4 regions of the Serratia sp. TSA_198.1 genome follow, and region 2 is predicted to be linked to each of the others. Evidence: predicted binding sites of a transcription regulator. Region 2 holds the regulator's gene; each other region holds the start of a gene.
The links. The regulator PurR, encoded in region 2, represses purine synthesis genes. The targets are predictions, from matches to a motif close to CANGCAAACGTTTGCNTG.
Positions count from the first base shown of each region.

Region 1: serA (phosphoglycerate dehydrogenase) is a predicted target of PurR. The motif match lies at 1,405-1,422, and genes of this name have one in related genera.
Region 3: carA (glutamine-hydrolyzing carbamoyl-phosphate synthase small subunit) is a predicted target of PurR. The motif match lies at 1,990-2,007, and genes of this name have one in related genera.
Region 4: guaB (IMP dehydrogenase) is a predicted target of PurR. The motif match lies at 1,453-1,470, and genes of this name have one in related genera.

Region 1 covers NZ_JBQZFP010000002.1:182,565-185,682, reverse strand. Annotated here, with positions in the region: gene ACUTSW_RS12260 (LysR family transcriptional regulator ArgP) at 1-318, opposite strand, end outside; gene rpiA (ribose-5-phosphate isomerase RpiA) at 523-1,179, shown strand; gene serA (phosphoglycerate dehydrogenase) at 1,505-2,743, shown strand; gene ACUTSW_RS12245 (5-formyltetrahydrofolate cyclo-ligase) at 2,788-3,118, opposite strand, start outside.
Region 2 covers NZ_JBQZFP010000001.1:1,059,597-1,062,714, reverse strand. Annotated here, with positions in the region: gene punR (DNA-binding transcriptional activator PunR) at 1-810, shown strand, start outside; gene purR (HTH-type transcriptional repressor PurR) at 807-1,832, opposite strand; gene cydH (cytochrome bd-I oxidase subunit CydH) at 2,157-2,246, shown strand; gene ACUTSW_RS04935 (C40 family peptidase) at 2,461-3,118, opposite strand, start outside.
Region 3 covers NZ_JBQZFP010000003.1:195,531-198,648, forward strand. Annotated here, with positions in the region: gene carB (carbamoyl-phosphate synthase large subunit) at 1-600, opposite strand, end outside; gene carA (glutamine-hydrolyzing carbamoyl-phosphate synthase small subunit) at 618-1,766, opposite strand; gene dapB (4-hydroxy-tetrahydrodipicolinate reductase) at 2,237-3,058, opposite strand.
Region 4 covers NZ_JBQZFP010000006.1:153,240-156,357, reverse strand. Annotated here, with positions in the region: gene guaB (IMP dehydrogenase) at 1-1,391, opposite strand, end outside; gene xseA (exodeoxyribonuclease VII large subunit) at 1,562-2,947, shown strand; gene ACUTSW_RS20900 (glycoside hydrolase family 31 protein) at 2,957-3,118, opposite strand, start outside.

The DNA of each region.
Region 1 (3,118 bases), on a different contig from region 2:
CAACCAGGTCGCCAGACTGTCGGCGTTGACCGCCAGCGACAATAGCAGCGGCGTATCGGCGCCGGTGTCGTTACCCAGCCACTCCTCTTCCAGCAGTTCCACCTGGTGCAACAGCGCCAGCAATTTCTGGCCCTGCTCGGTCGGCCGCGGCGGTACGGTGCGCACCAGCAGCGGCTGGCCGAACAGATTTTCCAGCTGTTTAATGCGCTGGGATACCGCCGATTGGGTGATGCAAAGTTTCTGCGCGGCGCGCTCAAAGCCGCGCTCACGGATCACCGCGTCCAGCGCTTGCAGCGTTCGATAGTCTGGGCGTTTCATCGGAAAGATATCCCTTAAATTAGATTGATACTGGCACTATGCCACATTTCTGGCGTTTTACAGGTGGAAAAATCACGGAGCTATTTTGCTGCGGCGCGCCTAAAAATGCGGCTTAGGGTGAAGAAGTGTGATCCTGCCGGAGTGAAAAATAGCGATTTACCCTATAATACGCACACGTTTTCGTACAGAGGCAATGGACATATCATGACGCAGGATGAACTGAAAAAAGCGGTTGGCTGGGCAGCGCTGGATTACGTTACCCCGGGCACCATCGTTGGGGTGGGCACCGGCTCTACCGCCGCCCACTTTATTGACGCACTCGGCTCCATCAAGCACCAGATCGAAGGGGCGGTGTCCAGCTCCGACGCCTCTACCGCCAAGCTGAAAAGCCTGGGCATCCACGTGTTCGACAGCAACGAAGTGGATTCGCTGGATATTTACGTCGACGGCGCGGATGAAATCAACCGCCAGATGCAGATGATCAAAGGCGGCGGCGCGGCGTTGACGCGTGAAAAAATCATTGCCGCCATCGCGCGCAAGTTTATCTGTATCGTCGACTCCAGCAAACAGGTGGACGTGCTGGGCAAGTTCCCGTTGCCGGTGGAAGTGATCCCGATGGCGCGATCTTATGTGGCGCGTGAGCTGGTGAAGCTGGGCGGCCTGCCGGAATACCGTCAGAACGTGCTGACCGACAACGGCAACGTGATCCTCGATGTGCATAACCTGAGCATCATGGATGCCATTGCGCTGGAAAACAAAATCAACGGCATCGCCGGGGTGGTGACCGTCGGCCTGTTCGCCAATCGTGGCGCGGATGTGGCGCTGGTCGGTACGCCTGACGGCGTGAAGGTGGTTGAATAAACCCCATGCTACGGAGGCGCGTAGAGTGCGCCTTTATCTTGTATGCGGTCTTGGATCCTGCCCGACCGCATAATTCACTGGCTAAAATATCTTTTATTAAAAGCGCCAAATTTGGTGACATATGTCACATTGTGAGCCTTGGCTCCACAAAGCTTCTGTCTATTTCTTTCCCTTTGGCATTTTCTGCCAAAAACCGGCAACAACGCTGAGCCTTGTACTGACGGGCAGGCAATCGTTTGTATTGCCGCCCGCGTTATTTTTGTTATGTTGGATGCGTGCTGTTTCATAACAGCCGCTTCTGAAGTCTGAATATAGGGTCGGGTAAATGGCAAAAGTATCATTGGAGAAAGACAGGATTAAATTCCTGTTGGTGGAAGGGGTTCATCAGAGCACGGTAGATAATCTGCTTGCGGCCGGGTATACCAACATTGAATATCACAAAGGTGCGTTAGACACCGAAGCGCTTAAGGCATCCATCCGCGATGCTCACTTCGTCGGCATCCGATCGCGTACGCATCTGTCCGAAGAAGTTTTCGCTGCCGCAGAAAAACTGGTGGCGGTGGGTTGTTTCTGTATCGGCACTAACCAGGTTGATCTGAAAGCGGCGACCAAACGCGGCATTCCGGTGTTTAACGCGCCTTTCTCCAATACCCGATCCGTAGCCGAAATGGTGCTGGGCGAGCTGTTGCTGATGCTGCGCGGCATTCCTTCCGCCAACGCCAAGGCACACCGTGGCGAGTGGCAGAAACTGGCCGTCGGCTCGTTCGAAGCGCGCGGCAAGAGACTGGGGATTATCGGCTACGGCCATATCGGCACCCAGTTGGGTATCCTGGCCGAAGGCCTGGGCATGAAGGTATTTTTCTACGACATCGAGAACAAGCTGCCGTTGGGTAATGCCCAGCAGGTAAGGCATCTGTCCGATTTGCTCAATATGAGCGACGTGGTGACGCTGCACGTGCCGGAAACCCTGTCGACCAAGAACATGATGGGTGCAGAAGAGCTGGCGCTGATGAAGCCGGGTTCGATTCTGATCAACGCCTCGCGCGGCACCGTGGTGGATATCCCTGCGCTGTGCAATGTACTGGCCAGCAAACATTTGGCCGGTGCGGCGATCGACGTCTTCCCGGAAGAGCCTGCGACCAACAGCGAGCCGTTCAACTCGCCGCTGTGCGAGTTCGACAACGTGATCCTGACTCCGCATATCGGCGGCTCCACTCAGGAAGCACAGGAGAATATCGGCGACGAAGTGGCGGGCAAGCTGGCGAAATACTCCGACAACGGTTCGACCCTGTCGGCGGTTAACTTCCCGGAAGTGTCGCTGCCAGCGCATGGCCCGAACGCCAGCCGCCTGCTGCACATTCACGAGAACCGCCCTGGCGTGCTGACGCAGATTAACCAGATCTTCGCGGAAGAAGGGGTGAACATCGCTGCGCAGTACCTGCAAACCGGTCCGGAAATCGGCTACGTGGTTATCGATATCGAAGCGGAAACCGAACGTGCCGACGCCGCATTGCAGCGCATGAAGGCGATTGCCGGTACCATTCGCGCCCGTCTGTTGTTCTGAGTGTTTGCGCGTTAACGAAAAGGCCGGATAAATCCGGCCTTTTTCTATTCCTGCTCCCGCCACACCCAATTCTGCGACGGGGTGATGATTTCCGGTAACGGGATATCCCAATGCTCCACAGGGACCTTTTCCACCTGCTGACAGTCATGCGCCAACCCTATCGGGTAGAGGCCCGTAAGCTGCCAGTTTTGCAGGGTGCGATCGTAGAACCCGCCGCCCATCCCCAAACGCTGGCCTGCGCTGTCAAAGGCGACCAGTGGCGTCAGCACCACATCGAGTTCACCGACCGGCAATACGTGGCGTACGTCGAGCTGTGGCTCGAGAATATTAAAGCGGTTGTTCACCAATAGCGTATCCGGGGTATAGCGCAGGAAC
Region 2 (3,118 bases):
GTACCGCTATTTGAACGGCGTCATCGCGATGTAGAACTGACGCTGGCTGGCACGCTGTTTATTCAGGAAGCGCGCGGTGTCATCAAAAAAATGCTCGACACTCGCAGGCAGTGCCAGCAGGTGGCCAATGGTTGGCGTGGCCAATTAAAAATTGCGGTGGATATCATCGTCAAACCGCAGCGCTGCCGTCAGCTGGTGCTGGATTTTTACCGTCAATTCCCCGATGTGGAGCTGTTGGTCCAACCCGAAGTGTTTAACGGCGTATGGGATGCGCTGGTGGATGGCCGCGCCGATATGGCGATCGGCGCTACGCGGGCGGTGCCGGTTGGCGGTGGTTTCGCCTTTCGCGACATGGGCGACATGCGTTGGTTGTGTGTCGCCAGCCCCCAGCATCCCTTGGCGGGGTTGGATGGCCTGCTAAACGATGATCAGCTCCGGCCTTTCCCTTCGCTGTGTCTGGAGGATACGTCACGCAATTTGCCCAAGCGGGTCACCTGGACGCTGGACAATCAACGGCGGCTGGTGGTGCCGGATTGGGCCTCTGCGGTGGATTGCCTGTGCGCCGGATTGTGCGTCGGCATGATGCCTGCGCATCAGGTATTGCCGTTGGTACAGCGTGGTGAATTGGTGGCGCTGCAACTGCAACAGCCATTTCCCGCCAGCCCATGCTGCCTGACCTGGCAGCAGAATACCCCATCGCCGGCGATGGCCTGGCTGCTGGATTACCTGGGGGACAGTGAAACCTTGAATCAGGAATGGTTAAGCGAAGTGACGCCGGAAGCCGCTTTGGCTCCCGGCGTTGGCGACTAGCGGCGGTAATCGATGAAGGGACCGTCGGCGACCGAGCGGCGTTCAACCAGCTTCGGATGTACCTCAATGACTTGCGACTCTTCACGCTTGCTGATGATGCGATCCAGCAGCATGGTGAACGCCATCTCGCCCAAACGCTCTTTGGGCTGATGGATGGTCGTCAGTGCCGGCGTGAAATAGCGGGCGTTGCGCACATTATCGTAACCAATAACGGAAATATCCTGCGGTACGCGCAACCCCAGCTCATCAGCGGCGCAAATAGCGCCCATTGCCATAATGTCGCCGCCGCAGAATACCGCCGTTGGGCGCTGTTTCTGCGATAATATCTGGTGCATGGCTTTGTAGCCGGATTCCGGTTCGAAGTCACCTTGTACAATCCACTCGTCGCGCACCTCGATATTGGCTTCTTCCATGGCTTTTAAAAAGCCCTGATGGCGGCCGCCGCCGGTATTGCGCGCTAATTGGCCCGGAATGGCGCCAATCTCACGGTGGCCACGCTCGATCAGATAGCGGCCGGCCAGATAACCGCCTTCGAAGGCGTTGTCGATAATAGTATCGGTAAAATCACCGCGTGCTGCGCCCCAGTCCATGACCACCATCGGGATGTTACGGTAATCTTCCAGCATCCCCAGCAATTGATCCGGGTATTCAGAGCACATCACCAGCAGGCCATCGACGCGTTTTTGCGCCAGCATCGCCAGATAAGCGCGTTGCTTGTCCAGGTTATTGTGCGAGTTACACAGGATCAGCGTATAGCCTTTGCTGTAGCAGCTGTTTTCCACCGCCTCGATCACTTCGGCGAAATAGGGCGCTTCGCTGGAGGTAGCCAGCAGACCGATAGATTTGGTGTGATTGACTTTCAGGCTGCGCGCCACGGCGCTGGGAGAATAGTGCAGCTCTTTGATCGCGGCCGCGACGGCCGCTTTAGTCTCTTCGGCGACGAAACGAGTCTTATTGATGACGTGCGAAACGGTGGTGGTGGAAACGCCAGCGCGTTTGGCCACATCTTTAATCGTTGCCATGTAAAGAATGACTCCTGAACTCACATGTTGCAGCATGTAAGTGTGATGTTAATCGTTTGCCTGCGTAGATCCTTCTTCCAAATAAGCGAAGCTGAGTTTTTAGTGTATTGAAGTCGTCAGCGTTTGGTCAGGAGGGGCATTTTTGCCGGTACGCAGTTGTGAACTGCGAATTTTGTCCCATATTGAGCCAAAGTGGAAGAGGTAATCAGTATTATAAACCGGGAAATGATAACAAGATTTTATTGTCTAACTGTGGGAAAATGGTTTGACGCATTAATTGTGTGCCTTTTATCCTTGGGATAACCCGTCTGAAAAGGAGTTGTAATGGATACCGATCTGAAAATGTCACTGTTCACCACTGTGTGCGCGCTGGCCGTTATTATTGCTTTTAGCTTCACCGCGGCGTTGAACTGATCCCTGGTTGTCACACAGGCGCAGTTCACTGCGCCTGTCCGCATTTTCCCACCGCTACGTCAGATTTTTCCACAAGTGCCCCGTTCACCCACACCCGGATGTTTTCCATGCGGCTTCGCGAAACCGCGGTCTGAGAGCGACTAAAAGGCCTAAGATCAGAACGCTTGCGGTAGGCGGTGAGGCGTGCGGCTGGGGGGACCAGCCGCGGAGGCGATTATCGAATGGTTTTCGGTGTTACCACACGGCGGGCGCCAATGTAGTGGTTTTGCCAGTAGTCGTTGTCCAACTGGCTGATACGGATTTCCTCACCGGTACGCGGTGACTGAATGAATTTGCCGTTGCCCAGATAGACGCCGACGTGATCGGCCACGCCACGGTTGTTGATGCGGAAGAACACCAGGTCACCGCTTTCCAGCTCGTTTTTCTTGATCGGCGCCGCGTCGCGCAGGTGGTACATCTCGTTGGCAGTACGCGGCATCTTGATTTTCACTACGTCTTTATAGGCGTAATAAATCAGTCCGCTACAGTCAAAACCGGTTCTTGGCGAAGTGCCGCCCCAGCGATAAGGTTTGCCCATTTGATCCATCAGCTTGGCCATTGCGGTTTGCTTGGCGTGCTGATAGCGCTTTTTGTGCGCCGGGCTGAGTTTCAGCGGTTTTTCGTCGCGAGCCAATTTGGCGGTGGCCATGCCGGGTTCCCGGTGGCGACCATAACCTTTTTTGTAACCCTTTTTCGGTGGGGTCACTTTGATTTTGGCTATTTTCTGGGTTTGGTGTTTCGATTTTGCGCTGACGATCTTTTTAGCGGTTTTTTCTGTTTTGGCTTTGGAAACCTTGGCTGTTTTTGGCGGAGCAGTGACTTTCACTTTTTTG
Region 3 (3,118 bases), on a different contig from region 2:
TGGCGACAGATCCAGGCCGCGCTCGCAGATCTCTTCGAACTCTTCGCGGTTATAAGCGATGCCGCCACCGGTGCCGCCCATGGTAAAGGAAGGGCGGATGATGCACGGGAAGCCAACGTCAGCGGCAACCGCCAGCGCTTCTTCCATATTATGCGCGATGCCGGAACGCGCAGTATCCAGGCCGATTTTCTTCATCGCCACGTCGAAACGGCGGCGGTCTTCGGCTTTATCGATAGCGTCGGCCGTGGCGCCAATCATGGTCACGCCGAACTCGGCCAGCACGCCCTGACGCTCCAGCTCCAGCGCACAGTTCAGCGCGGTCTGGCCCCCCATGGTCGGCAATACCGCATCCGGGCGCTCTTTTTCGATGATTTTACGCACCACTTCCCAGTGGATCGGCTCGATGTAGGTCGCATCGGCCATTTCCGGGTCGGTCATGATGGTGGCCGGGTTGGAGTTCACCAGAATGACCCGGTAACCCTCTTCGCGCAGCGCTTTACACGCCTGGGCACCCGAATAGTCGAACTCACACGCCTGGCCGATGACAATCGGGCCAGCGCCGAGGATCAGGATGCTTTTTATGTCTGTACGTTTTGGCATTTTTTTACTGCTCCTGATTATTTGGCGTTAGAACGGTAAGTCTCGATCAGTTCGATAAAGTGGTCGAACAGCGGCGCGGCGTCGTGCGGGCCTGGGCTGGCTTCCGGGTGGCCCTGGAAGCTGAACGCCGCTTTGTCGGTGCGGTGAATGCCCTGCACCGTGTGGTCAAACAGTGATTTGTGCGTTACGCGCAGTTCGGCCGGCAGGTTATTTTCGTCAACCGCAAACCCGTGGTTCTGTGCAGTGATCATCACGCAGTCGTTATCCAGATCTTTCACCGGGTGGTTACCGCCGTGGTGGCCCAGCTTCATCTTCACGGTTTTCGCACCGCTGGCCAGCGCCAGCAACTGGTGGCCGAGGCAGATGCCGAACACCGGAATGTCGGTTTCCAGGAACTGTTTGATGGCGGTGATGGCGTAATCGCAAGGCTCCGGGTCGCCCGGGCCGTTGGACAGGAAAATGCCGTCCGGATTCATCTTCAATACTTCATCTGCCGGGGTCTGCGCCGGCACTACCGTCAGGCGGCAACCGCGATCCACCAACATGCGCAGAATGTTGCGCTTGGCGCCGTAGTCGTAAGCCACCACGTGGAACGGCAGCTCGGAGGCCGGCTTGGCTTCCGGCAGGTCGCCTTCAAGCGTCCAGCTACCCTGCTGCCAGCTGTAAGCTTCTTTGGTGGTCACTTCTTTCGCCAGGTCCATGCCTTTCAAGCCCGGGAAACCCTGCGCCTTGGCCAGCGCCAGCGCGGCGTCCGGTGAATCGGCGGCGATGATGCAGCCGTTCTGTGCGCCTTTTTCGCGCAACAGGCGGGTCAGCTTGCGGGTATCGATATCGGCAATCGCCACGATGTTATGACGCTTCAGATATTCTGACAGGCCTTCTTCGCTGCGGTAGTTGCTGGCAATCAAAGGGAGATCACGAATGACAAGGCCTTGGGCGTGTACCGCGGAGGATTCTTCGTCGGAAGCATTGGTGCCGACATTGCCGATATGAGGATAAGTAAGAGTAACGATCTGGCGAGAGTAGGAAGGATCAGTGAGGATTTCTTGATAGCCGGTCATCGACGTATTGAAGACCACTTCCCCCACTGCCGTACCCTCTGCCCCGATGGCCCGACCGTGGAATTGGGTTCCGTCTTCCAGAACCAATAGCGCTGACTTAATCAAAACACCCTCCGAGGAATAATCAATCACAATATCTGCATATTAATTCAGATATCGCGATCTAAATCAATGCAAAAACCGCCCTCAAGGCCAATTTTTGGCAAATTGGGCGCATTTTAATGATGAGTGCTCCACTTGTCTACCCAAAGCGCCATTTTTTCTCTTATTTTTGCACTTCTCAACGTTTAATAGGGTCAGCAGCCATAAAAACACAGCTAAACTCGGGTGGGTAAACGGTTGCGAGGAAGAATGACAAAAAATCACCTTTCCAAAGGTCTGTTATCGGGTGAAAAGTATCTATCAGGGAAATTACTCGCCATAAAACGCAAGAAAACAACAAGAAATAATAATCAAGCAATAAAAAATGGATAAAGCATTCATTTTTAATGTTAAAAAAAAGGACAATAAAATTATTGTCCGTTAATCATAGCTTTATGATCAATACAACCACATCACGATGGTATTCAAATAGATTATAACTGGTCCAATCCGAGCACGTCCCGCATATCAAACAGACCTTTATCGTGGCTATGCAACCAAGATGCCGCCCGAACCGCGCCAGCGGCAAAAGTCATGCGACTGGAGGCTTTATGGGTGATTTCCACCCGCTCACCGATGTCGGCAAACATGGCGGTATGCTCCCCGACGATATCGCCGGCACGGATGGTGGCGAAGCCTATGCTCTTGGGATCGCGTTCGCCGGTATAACCTTCACGCGCGTAGACGGCGCATTCTTTCAGGTCACGCCCCAGCGCGCCGGCAATCGCCTCGCCCATCGCCAACGCTGTGCCCGAAGGGGCATCCACTTTATGGCGGTGGTGCGCTTCAATAATTTCAATGTCGGTGTAGTCGCCCATCACCTGAGCGGCTTTTTCCAACAGTTTCAGCACCAGGTTGACGCCCACGCTGAAGTTGGCGGCGAACACGATGCCAATCTGCTGCGCGGCGGCGCGGATGGCCTCTTTGCCCGCATCGTCAAAACCGGTGGTGCCGATCACCATCGCCTTGCGATGTTCGACGCAGAAAGCCAGGTACGCCAGCGTGCTTTCCGGGCGGGTGAAGTCGATCAGAATATCGAAGTCATCGACCACCTTTTCCAGGCTGTCGCTGACGGTCACGCCCAGCGTGCCCACGCCCGCCAGTTCGCCGGCATCGGTGCCGATCAGACTTGAACCCGGACGCGACACCGCAGCCCCCAACACCACGCCCTGCGCCTGATGTACCGCCTGGATCAATTGGCGCCCCATGCGGCCGCCGGAACCCGCAATCGCAATGCGGATTTGTGAATCAGTCATGCTTGCTCTCTTCTTGATTAGACGCCTACTCCATAGGCTATAGGTTTAGGGTAACTGCCC
Region 4 (3,118 bases), on a different contig from region 2:
CCGCTGATGCGCACAAATTCAGCCTTGGTGCGCAGATCGTCGATGGTGGCGCAACCGGTCAGGCCCATGCAAGAGCGCAGACCGCCCATTTGCTGGTGCACGATCGCTTTCAGCATGCCTTTGTAAGCCACGCGGCCTTCGATACCTTCCGGCACCAGTTTGTCGGCGGCGTTATCGGTTTGGAAGTAACGGTCGGAAGAGCCTTTGGACATGGCGCCCAGCGAGCCCATACCACGGTAGGATTTGAACGAACGGCCCTGGTACAGCTCGATTTCGCCCGGCGATTCTTCGGTGCCCGCCAGCATGGAGCCGACCATTACGCAAGATGCGCCGGCCGCGATGGCTTTGGCGATGTCGCCGGAGAAGCGGATGCCGCCGTCGGCGATAACCGGGATGCCGGTGCCTTCCAGCGCTTCAACCGCGTCGGCGATAGCAGTGATCTGCGGTACGCCAACGCCGGTCACGATACGGGTGGTACAGATGGAGCCAGGGCCGATACCCACTTTCACCGCGCTGACGCCGGCGTCAGCCAGCGCTTTGGCGCCGGAGGCCGTAGCGACGTTGCCGCCAACGATCTGCAGATCCGGGTATTTGGCGCGGGTTTCGCGAATGCGCTGCAATACGCCTTCGGAATGGCCGTGAGAGGAGTCGATCAGGAGTACGTCAACGCCTGCAGCGACCAGCGCGTCAACGCGCTCTTCGTTGCCGGCACCGGCGCCAACCGCAGCACCAACGCGCAGGCGGCCATGCTCATCCTTACAGGCGTTTGGCTTGCGCTCCGCCTTCTGGAAGTCTTTTACGGTGATCATGCCCAGCAGATGGAAGTTGTCGTCCACCACCAGCGCTTTCTCAACGCGTTTTTCGTGCATTCTTTGCAGCACGACTTCACGCGCTTCACCCTCTTTCACCGTGACCAGGCGCTCTTTCGGCGTCATCACGGCGGTAACAGGCTGGTTCAGATCGGTCACGAAGCGCACGTCACGGCCGGTGATGATACCGACCAGTTCGTTCTCTTCGGTCACTACCGGGTAGCCGGCAAAGCCGTTACGCGCGGTCAGTTCTTTCACTTCTTTCAGCGTGGTGGAGGGGGTTACGGCTTGCGGGTCGGTCACTACGCCGCTTTCATGTTTTTTCACGCGGCGGACTTCTTCAGCCTGACGCTCGATAGACATGTTTTTGTGAATGAAGCCCAGGCCGCCTTCCTGCGCCAGCGCAATGGCCAGGCCGGCTTCGGTTACGGTATCCATGGCTGCGGACAGCATAGGGATATTCAGGCGGATAGTTTTGGTCAATTGGGTGCCGAGCTCAGCGGTATTAGGCAGAACCGTAGAGTGAGCTGGAACCAGGAGAACGTCGTCAAACGTTAGTGCTTCTTTCGCGATACGTAGCATGGGCAATATCTCACCAGAGTGGGCTGTGAAAAAGATAAAATATTGCCGCGGCATTATACAGAGCGTAATCGGTTGCCTCCAGCACTTTCTCACAAAAACTCTTGATTACCTTTTTCAGCCCTGTAGTATCGACCAATTAAGTGGTTGTTTTGGAATTTGATCTGGGTCACATGTCGCTACCTGTCTCGCCGTCTATTTTTACCGTAAGCCGCCTGAATCAGACGGTTCGACAGCTGCTGGAAATGGAAATGGGCCAGATTTGGCTCTCCGCCGAGATCTCCAACTTCTCTCAACCGGCTTCCGGCCACTGGTATTTCACGCTGAAAGACGACCGCGCGCAGGTGCGTTGTGCGATGTTCCGCAACAGCAACCGCCGCACCACCTTCCGCCCGCAAAACGGCCAGCAAGTGTTGGTTCGCGCCAGCATCACGCTGTATGAACCGCGCGGCGACTATCAGCTGATTGCCGAAAGCATGCAACCCGCCGGCGACGGCCTGCTGCAACAGCAATTCGATCAACTGAAACAGCGTCTGAGCGCCGAAGGCCTGTTCGACCAACAGTTCAAACAACCGCTGCCCAGCCCGGCCAAACGCGTCGGGGTGATCACCTCCGCCAGCGGCGCGGCGCTGCACGATGTGCTGCAGGTGCTGCAACGGCGCGATCCTTCGCTGCCCATCGTTATCTACCCGACCTCGGTACAGGGCGCGGAAGCGCCATTGCAGATCGTGCGCGCCATCGAAACGGCCAACCGCCGCGACGAATGCGACGTGCTGATCGTCGGCCGTGGCGGCGGCTCGCTGGAAGACCTGTGGAGTTTTAACGACGAACGCGTAGCGCGGGCGATATTCGCCAGCCGCATTCCGATCGTCAGCGCCGTCGGCCATGAAACCGACGTCACTATTGCCGATTTTGTCGCCGACCTGCGTGCGCCAACCCCTTCCGCCGCCGCCGAACTGGTCAGCCGCAATCAGCTGGAGCTGCTGCGTCAGTTGCAATCCCAGCAGCAGCGGATGGAAATGGCGATGGATTACTATCTGGCCCAGCGTCAGCAGCAGTTCACCCGCATCAACCACCGTTTGCAACAGCAGCATCCGCACCTGCGCCTGGCGCGCCAGCAAACGCTGTTGTTCAAGCTGCAACGCCGGTTGGAAGACGGCATGCAAAACCAGCTGCGCCTGTCTTCACGCCGCAGCGATCGGGTGCAACAGCGTTTAGCGCAGGTACAGCCGCAGGCGCGCATTCATCGCTATCAGCAACGCGTGCAGCAACAGGAATACCGTTTGCAGCAGGCGCTGGAGCGCCAACTCAATGCTTACCGCCAGCGTTTCGGCGTGGCCTGTAGCCAGCTCGAAGCGGTCAGCCCGTTGGCGACGCTGGCGCGCGGCTACAGCGTGACGCAAACCCCGCGCGGCGAAGTGCTGAAAACCACCAAACAGGCCCAGGTCGGCGAACTGCTGAAAACCCGCCTGCAGGATGGCTGGGTGGAAAGCGAAGTGAAAACCATCACTGTGGCCAAGAAGCCGCGCAAAAAACGCGCGGCTAACGCGGCTGAATAGCTGTTTCCGTTACTTCAGCGTAAAACTCTCGCCCGGCTCATCGTTGATCCACAGTTCCCGCGTTTCTCCGGCAGGCAGGCTGACCGTCAGCGTTCGCCATGCCGGTTTGAACTGCCCTTCGGTGGTGACGTTCAGCATGACGCGCCGATTATCGCTGTACATCTCCCAGCG